DNA from 4 places in the Chryseobacterium capnotolerans genome. Region 3 is predicted to be linked to each of the others. Evidence: riboswitches for the same ligand, from Rfam matches in the RefSeq annotation. Region 3 holds a riboswitch; each other region holds the start of a gene.
The links. Region 3 has a riboswitch for cobalamin ahead of H5J24_RS04760 (acyl-CoA thioesterase). Riboswitches for the same ligand answer to the same signal wherever they lie in the genome.
Positions count from the first base shown of each region.

Region 1: another riboswitch for cobalamin. It lies ahead of metE (5-methyltetrahydropteroyltriglutamate--homocysteine S-methyltransferase); the one in region 3 lies ahead of H5J24_RS04760 (acyl-CoA thioesterase).
Region 2: another riboswitch for cobalamin. It lies ahead of H5J24_RS04045 (TonB-dependent receptor plug domain-containing protein); the one in region 3 lies ahead of H5J24_RS04760 (acyl-CoA thioesterase).
Region 4: another riboswitch for cobalamin. It lies ahead of H5J24_RS15235 (hypothetical protein); the one in region 3 lies ahead of H5J24_RS04760 (acyl-CoA thioesterase).

Region 1 covers NZ_CP065589.1:2,045,251-2,047,453, reverse strand. Annotated here, with positions in the region: gene H5J24_RS09735 (bacteriocin-like protein) at 1-225, shown strand, start outside; gene H5J24_RS09730 (Lrp/AsnC family transcriptional regulator) at 351-812, opposite strand; cobalamin riboswitch at 1,002-1,187, shown strand; gene H5J24_RS25550 (hypothetical protein) at 1,172-1,300, opposite strand; gene metE (5-methyltetrahydropteroyltriglutamate--homocysteine S-methyltransferase) at 1,363-2,203, shown strand, end outside.
Region 2 covers NZ_CP065589.1:858,388-860,590, reverse strand. Annotated here, with positions in the region: gene H5J24_RS04045 (TonB-dependent receptor plug domain-containing protein) at 1-952, opposite strand, end outside; cobalamin riboswitch at 985-1,162, opposite strand; gene H5J24_RS04040 (T9SS type A sorting domain-containing protein) at 1,414-2,203, opposite strand, start outside.
Region 3 covers NZ_CP065589.1:1,029,013-1,031,215, reverse strand. Annotated here, with positions in the region: gene H5J24_RS04770 (hypothetical protein) at 1-235, shown strand, start outside; gene H5J24_RS04765 (hypothetical protein) at 316-1,080, shown strand; cobalamin riboswitch at 1,145-1,325, shown strand; gene H5J24_RS04760 (acyl-CoA thioesterase) at 1,442-1,825, shown strand; gene H5J24_RS04755 (HD domain-containing protein) at 1,999-2,203, opposite strand, start outside.
Region 4 covers NZ_CP065589.1:3,192,788-3,194,990, forward strand. Annotated here, with positions in the region: gene H5J24_RS15230 (esterase-like activity of phytase family protein) at 1-933, opposite strand, end outside; cobalamin riboswitch at 1,171-1,362, shown strand; gene H5J24_RS15235 (hypothetical protein) at 1,428-2,203, shown strand, end outside; gene H5J24_RS15240 (T9SS type A sorting domain-containing protein) at 2,156-2,203, shown strand, end outside.

The DNA of each region.
Region 1 (2,203 bases), 1.0 Mb from region 3:
CTTGATCCAATCGGAAACTTATTAGGAGGTCTAGGTGGCGTTGTTGGTGGCGTTGTCGGAGGAGTAGGTACTATCGTTGGTGGTGTTATCGGCGGTGTAGGTTCTACAGTAGGTGGTGTTATCGGCGGTGTAGGTACCGTTGTAGGAAACGCTTTATGCCAAACACAGTGTGTAGTTAATGGTGTAATCCACATCAAATTATTAGAGTGTGGTTCTACTTGCTAATCAGCAGCTCCATTAAAAGTTAAAAAAGTATGCCGCTCTGAAAAGAGCGGCTTTTATATTTCCTGAATAAAGCATATTAAACCTAACAGATTTTTGAAACCTGATCATTTTCAATAAAAGCAGTTCTATAAAGTCAACCCATGATTATTCTTGACTTCAGCCATTACAAATGTACTGTGGGTACTGCCGATAGAATCTACAGATCCAAGCTTATTGAACACAAAGTCCTGATAATGTTTCATATCCCGAACCTGAACTTTCAGCAGGAAATCAAAATCGCCGGAAATATTGTAGCATTCTGCCACTTCCGAAATTTCCATAATTTCTTTTACAAAATCATAGCCCACAGAACGGTCATGAATCTTTAATTTAATCTGGCAGAATACCGTAAATCCACGGTTAAGCTTTTCAGCATCCAGTACTGCCGCATATCTCTTCACAAAACCTTCCTGTTCAAGCCTTTTTACTCTCTCAAAAACAGGTGAAGGAGACAGGTTAATTTCCTTAGCAAGTTCTTTAACGGTTAGTTTTGCATTATTCTGAAGCAGTTTCAGCAGTTTTATATCCTTATCATCTAGTTGTTCCACAGAATATTATTCTTTTAGGGTTTAAAATCAGTCAAATTTACAGAATTATATTCTTTAAAAAAAGAATATAAAAGCAATTTTAACCGAATAAATCCTACATAATTGATTATATATTCTGTTTTAATAATTTTACACAAAATTAAAATCTATTATTAAACTTATTATTGATAATAGATTCGTTCTTTACAATCTTCATCAAACAGGAAAGGTTTTACTTAAGGTAGATTAATAGGGAATCGTGTGAGAATCACGAGCTGTCGCGCAACTGTAAGTAACACACCAAAGGTTTCTGTCCTTGGATATCCACTGCCAAAAGCGGGAAGGATGACGGAAACCGTTACAAGTCAGGAGACCTGCCTTTACTGAATGGACGATGCTTTCGCGGTTTGAAGCTTTTGGGTCATACAGATGATATTGGCAGTACATTTTCCCTTGGGAGAATTGTACAATCTGTCTATATCAATGATTTCAAACATTTTCTTATCCATACAAAGCATTCCGAAGCATTTCAAAGAGCATTGAAAATAAGTGTAATCTAAAATTTGTAAAAATGCAAACTCACATTCTGGGCTATCCGCGTATTGGTAGCAAAAGAGAACTTAAAAAGGCCTGCGAACAGTATTGGTCAGGTAAAATCGTTTTGGAAGAACTTCTTACAGCAGGAAGAACCATCTGCAGCCAAAACTGGAATCTACAGAAAGAAGCAGGGATAGACCTTATTCCGTGTAATGATTTCTCTTATTACGATCAGGTATTGGATATGAGCCTGGTGGTAGGAGCTATTCCTACACGATATCATGAAGTAGCGCTTAAAAAGAACAATTCTGAACTGGATCTTTATTTTGCGATGGCAAGAGGCTATCAGAAAGAAGGATTGGATATCACCGCTATGGAAATGACTAAATGGTTTGATACCAATTACCATTATATTGTTCCTGAATTTTATAAAAACCAGCAATTTAAACTTACCTCAGATAAAATATTCAATGAATTTGCAGGGGCTAAGCAGGCAGGAATTAATGCAAAACCTGTAATTATTGGTCTGGTTTCTTATTTACTTTTAGGAAAGGAAAAAGAAGAAGGATTTGATAAGCTGGATCTTGCCCATCATCTTCTTCCTGTTTATATTGAGATCTTATCAAAACTACAAAACCAGGGTGCTGAATGGATTCAGTTTGATGAACCTTTCTTAGCCTTAGACCTTACTGAAAAAGCAAAAGAAGCTTATACTTTTGTCTATGCTGAACTTAGAAGATTGTTTCCAAAGCTTAAGTTTATTGTAACCACTTATTTTGAAGGCTTAAAGAACAATGCGTCTCTTGCTTCTTCACTTCCTGTAAATGTTCTGCATATTGATCTGGCAAGAAATCCTGAACAGCTTGAAGACGTTC
Region 2 (2,203 bases), 170 kb from region 3:
AGGTAAGAAAATAATTGAAGTCGTTCTTTAGAATATAATTTTTTCCTGTCCCACTACTTAATTTAGGTCTGTCTATATCATTAAAATATTGAAAATTTTCTTCTGTATAAGCTGCTTTAAAAGAGTTATTAAATCTGATTTTATTCCAATCCCAGGAAACCAGACTTCTTACATTTTGAGTCTGATATTTAGTTTTTGTTTCTGTTTCAAAAAGAATTGGAAAATGCTGCTGCCCGTTATAGAACTCTGAAATCCATGAAATCTGATGGTGTGGAGCTAATTTGTAAGCAGCTGAAATATTAAAATTTGTATTGTAATACTCACCGTTAAGGTTGATATAATTTCGGGGTTCTTTACTCACCTCGTAGGCATTCTCACTGATAGAATAATTTCCGGAAGCTTTAAAGCTGAATTTATCATTACTGTAAGAACCTTTAATAAAATTATTATGGGTATTAAAAGATCCGGCTTCAGAAAACAAGGTTCCATGAAAACCTTGATTAAAACTAAGACTATTATCCAAATGAATACTTCCGCCAATAGCTCCGGAACCATAAGTAACGCTTCCGCCACCTGCTTTTATTCCGATTTGGTCATATCCAAAAAGAGAAATATTGTTTACATCTCCCTGGCCCAGAAAATTAGAATTAATACTAATTCCATTCCATACAAAAGAAGTCTGTTGAGCGGTAGTTCCTCTAAATGATGGTGAAGCTGTTCCACCACGTCCGTTTTCCTTAATATAGATGGAAGATTGAAACCTTAATAGTTCTGAAAGATTGCCAGAGTTTTTCTCTACATCTTCAATATGAATAATTTTCACAGGGTGAAATTGTTTCACCTTATTCATCTGGCTGTCAAATATATAAATAGTATCTACAGCTTTCTCCTGTCCGAAAAGAAAGCAGCCATAAGATGAGAGAAACAATACCAGAGATCTTTTTATATCCATATCCTTCTACTTTTCCACCGAAAGCAATATGTTTTTTGATTATTATTCTGGCAGGTCTCCTGACTTTCGCTTTCTGTGCCTTCCCGTTTTTATACAGTGGCTGAGTACAGAAATTGGTATTGCGATCTACAGTTGCGGGGACAGTTTGGGAGTTACACCCAATTCCCTTTTCATTCCAATATACTGGAAACCAAAATTTTTGCAAAGATAGCTTTTTAAATGTATTAGACAAAAAATGGATGTTGTAGCTGAAAACAAAGAAGATAGGAGTTGAAAAGTAGTAAAGTATATATATCAACAAAATAGCGATAGTAATCCCCTTTAAAAACTATCTCTTTTATCGTGTGCATACTCTGATAAAATTTCCAACATCCCTCTTCAATGATTCATAAAAAAACAGCTGCTTTCGCTATTGAAAACAGCCGTTCAATGATATAACTATTATTAAAATTTGCTGAATTTTATTTCTTAATGAATTTGTAATTCTGCTGCTTGCCTCCTTTCTCTGAAAGCTGTACGATATAATTCCCTTTTGGCAAAGATGATACATCAATCTGATGTTCCACAGCTGTATACGATTTTACTTTTTGCCCTACCATATTATAAATTTCTGCTTTTTCGATATTTACTGTTTCTTTTATATATAAAATATCAGCTACCGGATTAGGATAAATCCCCATTGTATTTTTATCTTTTGAAACATCACTCACTGATAAATATTCTGTAAGATCAAGATAAAATGCCACCATTTGATTCGAAGCATTCATTCCCGTTCCTGCTATTTTTTTCCCATCCTGAGAAATCGCCAAAGGAAGTCCCATAGTTACTCCATTGGTATTAATTCCTAAGCTTGTTGCATAGTCATTAAGGTTAACACGGCCATCTGTTTCTGTCCAGATAAAACCTTCTCCCGACATCGGCGGTGCTCCAAATGCCCTGTAAAATCCAATAACCTTTGTTCCATCTCCGGAAACACCGGTGGCCCCTCCTTTAAAAGAGAATGAAGCATTGGGATGTGTAATATAAGTCACTCCGGTAGCTGCTTTCCAAACATATGGGTTCGGGTTTGCTGAACCAATTATTGTATTTCCATCAGCAGAAACTGCTCCTGCTTCTCCTACATTATTTCCGTTGCTATCTGTAATGAAACTTTCCACCCCATCTATCCATTTTGCACCACTTCTGGTTCCTGTGGGTTCGTCCTGCCATCCTACTACCACAGCACCATCTGCACTTATGGCATTCGCTCTT
Region 3 (2,203 bases):
GTATATTTTACTTTCTCCACATCCAGAAGACAGAACGACAAAAGAGAGAACCCTATTGGTAGACGATAAAACAGGGCAAATAATATACAGTATCGTCGATGGACAAAAAAAGTATTTGAAAACCAAAGCCTATGATAAACTAAATCTCAGTAAAGAATCTCTGGAATGGTTACAGGAGAATGACAAGTATTATATTCCTGATGATGAATTTTATAAATTATTCAGAGTATATTGATAATTTCAATAAATACATTTTTATTTTACCCATCCAAAAAGCATTAAATTTATATATTTGGGAATCTAAAATTTGTTAAGATGATTTCAGTAAACAAAGCATTGTACCTGTCTGCTTTCAGTATTTTTTCTTTAGCCTTCGTTAAAGGGCAAAACAAAGTTCCTTTTGGTGTTGTAAAAGCTGAAGAAGGATATGCCAATGTACGTGTACATAAAGACAACTACAGAAAAATTGTAGATAAGATCCGTATGCGTAAAGGGGATGTATTTGTTTATGTAAAACCTGCTCCGGGAGAAACGGAATGGATCTGGATCAAATATCCTGAAAAGCAGGATGATGACAAACCATTTGTACGATATGAAACTCTTGACAAAGAAGGAATGGTTAACAAAGAACGTATTGCCTTTGTGGATCAGCTTCCCGCTTATACTCCTTCTAAATCTAAAAACGGAAGATCATTGATCTTCACTGATAATTCTGATCCCAAAATTCCTACTGCACAAAGAAGTAAAGTGGTTATTGATGTTTACCCATCCAATGCCGGTTACCGTAAAAAGGAAAAAGATTCAGAAGGAAAGCTTCTTACAATTGATAAAGTTAAACCGTGGGGAATTGGCAACGACCTTCCTGAAGGAATGACTGAAATCAAATCTATCAGACTTCAGCAGCCCGGAAGAGGTTCTGTTTTTGTAAGAGAAGCCATCAAAAATATGTTCCAGCCCACTATGGACTTTAACAATATAGGAGTAACCTCCCTGGACAATGACAACATTTTCCTTTATATGATCAATGGTTCGGGGAATATAGATATACCACTTTATGGACGATCAAAAAGGGAAGAGTAATCAGTCAGATTATTTATCATAATCCGGAATAAATTCATTATTTTTGCACCGAAAAAGTTTAGGCTTATTCATCACAGAAACTGGTTCTGCATAACCGCAGATTAAAAGGGAACCGTGTGAAAATCACGGACTGTCGCGCAACTGTAAGTAACTGAAATCTTTATCAAAAGATCCACTGTGCGAGGCATGGGAAGGAGATAAATGATGTTACAAGTCAGGAGACCTGCCGCTTTCTTAAACAAGAAACTTTCGCGATTTGAAGTTTTATTGATCTGATGGATTGTTTCAGGGATTTCCAATGTTCCTGTCATTATTCTGTTGTTTTGATATTATTTCATTTCGCCTTATTTAATAATGAAATATGACTACAGAAGAAAGAATTGAAGCTGCCGAAACCAGAATCTTTAAAGCGGTTTTCCCTAACACAACCAATCATTACGATACTCTTTTCGGAGGTACTGCTATGCAGCTTATGGATGAAGTAGCCTTTATTGCTGCGACCCGTTTCGCAAGAAAAAGAGTGGTAACTGTAAGTAGTGACAAAATCGATTTTAAAAAACCAATTCCTGCCGGAACGATTGTAGAACTGATCGGAAAAGTTTCATACGTTGGAAAGACAAGTATGAAAGTAAGCGTTGAAATCTACACAGAGCAGATGTACTCTTATGAGAGAGAAAAAGCCATCGTAGGTGACTTTACTTTTGTTGCAATTGATGAATTCAAGAAACCAATCCAGATACTATAAATAAAAAAGTTTCGGGCGGCCAAAGGCCGCCCGAAACTCATTATAATATGTCTTGTTTGCTAAACTCTGGATAAAATATTCCTGTTTTCACTGATTTCAGAAAAGCTAAACAAACGGCTTCTATTGATTATAGGAGAAACAATAAAATCCAGTCATCAGCTTTTTATTTGAGATTATTTTAAAACTTTTTCAGTTTCCAGGCTTCTGCTCAACAGCAGTTCAAAAGCTTCTCCCATTTCATCTGATGCTCTCGTAATGACAGTTTCCAGCATATTCCTGATCTGCTTTTCAGTAACACCTGCTTCTGTCCAGCTTTTTCCTGAAGTATGAGAATTCAGAATAAAAGGCATAATTCTATCGATAGAACATGCAAAAATA
Region 4 (2,203 bases), 2.2 Mb from region 3:
TAGGTTGATTCTGTATACCTTTTTAATTCCACCCTGTGTTCCGAAGTTACCATCTCTTTCAATAACAAGGAATTCATTATTCCCCAATGCTGTAATATCACAAACCGAATCAGAAGCTCCGCCATCCTGTTTATAAATATATTGTTTCGTTTGCCCTGTAATAATATCGAAAGTTACAATTCTGGTTAAAGTCGTATTAGTTGCCAAAGCTTTTGAAGGAACCAACATCATCGATTGCATTGTTCCTACCAATGTTTTTCCGTCTGGAGTAATGCAAAGCCCTTCCATTCCTCTGTTCGCTCTTCTTTTTGCTAAAACAGCGGGTAATTTTCTAGTTCCTGTATTTACACCCATTGGGCTTATCCTTTCCATCTCCACTCCATCTGCATTGTAATGAACTATATGTGGACCATATTCATCAGAAACCCAGAATGTACCATCAGGTGCCGCTACAATGCTTTCACTGTCTAAACCATATTTATCCGTACCCAACTCATTTCCTGCTTCATCATAGGCTACTTCACCCGTGCTTCCCATTCCTAAAGGGTTTGGAAGCCCTGTGATAGGCTGACCGGATGGGTTTTTAAGTTTAATATATTTAATCACTTCCACCTTTCCTTCAGCATTAATTTTAAAATGCATAATAGTAGGCGTAAAATTAGGTGCTAAAAACTTCTTCCCGCTCTTATAATCGGTATTGGGGCCACGGTCTGTAATAACATAAAACTCACCTTTTCTTGTGGGATGAGCTGCCGCTCCGGATCCGAATCCACCATTAATGACATCTACTCCATTTATTGTTGCCAGTTTTGAAAATGGAAACTCCTGCGGAAGTTTAGAATAATTAATATCTGGATTATTCATATTGTTGTCATCATCTTTGCATGACCACAATGCAGCCATCATCAAAGCAGATAATAGTATTCTTTTCATAGTAACTTTTATGGCGCGAAAGTATAAATTGATTGTAAACTGATCTTGAATACAATGATAATTGTATTTTAACAATAGAATACTAAGATGAATTCAATATAAACAATGAAATACCCTATTTGATTCGGGAAATCAAAAACAAAGTAGCAATTCATTATCAATCAACAAAATCCATCATCAGAAAACACTGAAACCTGATCTATAATTCACAAAACAGATATCAAAATTTATATGATATATTTGCACCGTTTTTAAGGTTGAACACTGTTCACAATAGGGAATCAAGTGAGAATATTATTTAAATCTTGAGCTGTACCCGCAACTGTAAGCTGTTTTACCTATAGCTATTAATAATACCACTGGGCTAGGATCCGGGAAGGTTGGCTATAGGATGCGAGCCAGGAGACCTGCCTTAAATACACATTTAGTTTCAGGCTGAAGATCATCCTGTAGATAAATAAGTTTCGGGAATAAAACTTTAATTTAATTATATTATGAGAAAAATCTATCTTTTTTTCTTACTGCTTTGTACGCAGTTTTTCTTTGCCCAGTTTACAGAAAACGACATTAAGTTTTGGGTGGGAACCGGTTCTAAAAAGGCTTATTTCATTGCTGATTTCAATGATAATAATACTCCTAAATCTTATGCATGGGGCTATCGTTTTGATGATGATAATTTAACAGCCGAAGACATGATCAATGCGATTGTGGCTGCAGAACCTAAAATAGAGGCTGACATTCCTTCAGGATTTCTACACAGTTTCAAATATAATCACCATACTCCAAGTACTGATGATTACTGGATTACCTGGACCGGGTCAACTGCCGGAAATATGTCCAATCAAAATAATGGTGTAGGGTATACGGCTTTAACAGACGGGCTGTGGTTTGGCATTACTTATGGTCTTGATTTCATCGACACACCACCATCAACTCCGGTACCAGCCTACAGTTCTCAATGGTACACCTTATCCCAAATCACCAATTGGATAGGAACAGGAAACAATAAAAGCCTTGTTGTTGTAGATTTCGGAACCAATAATTCAAGTGGAAAAGCTAATTCCTTCGTTTTTGGAATTCAATATAACGGCAGTATCACAGCGGAACAAGCTCTACAGCTTATCCAGTCACAGGCTGCTTATTTCAATTTTACTTCCAACAATAATCAGGTTTCCAGTTTATCATTAAATACGTTCTCTGGAAACACCTCTGGAACAGAAAGATGGAAGTTATATGCCGGAAAAGACCTTTCAAGCTGGCAAAAAAGACT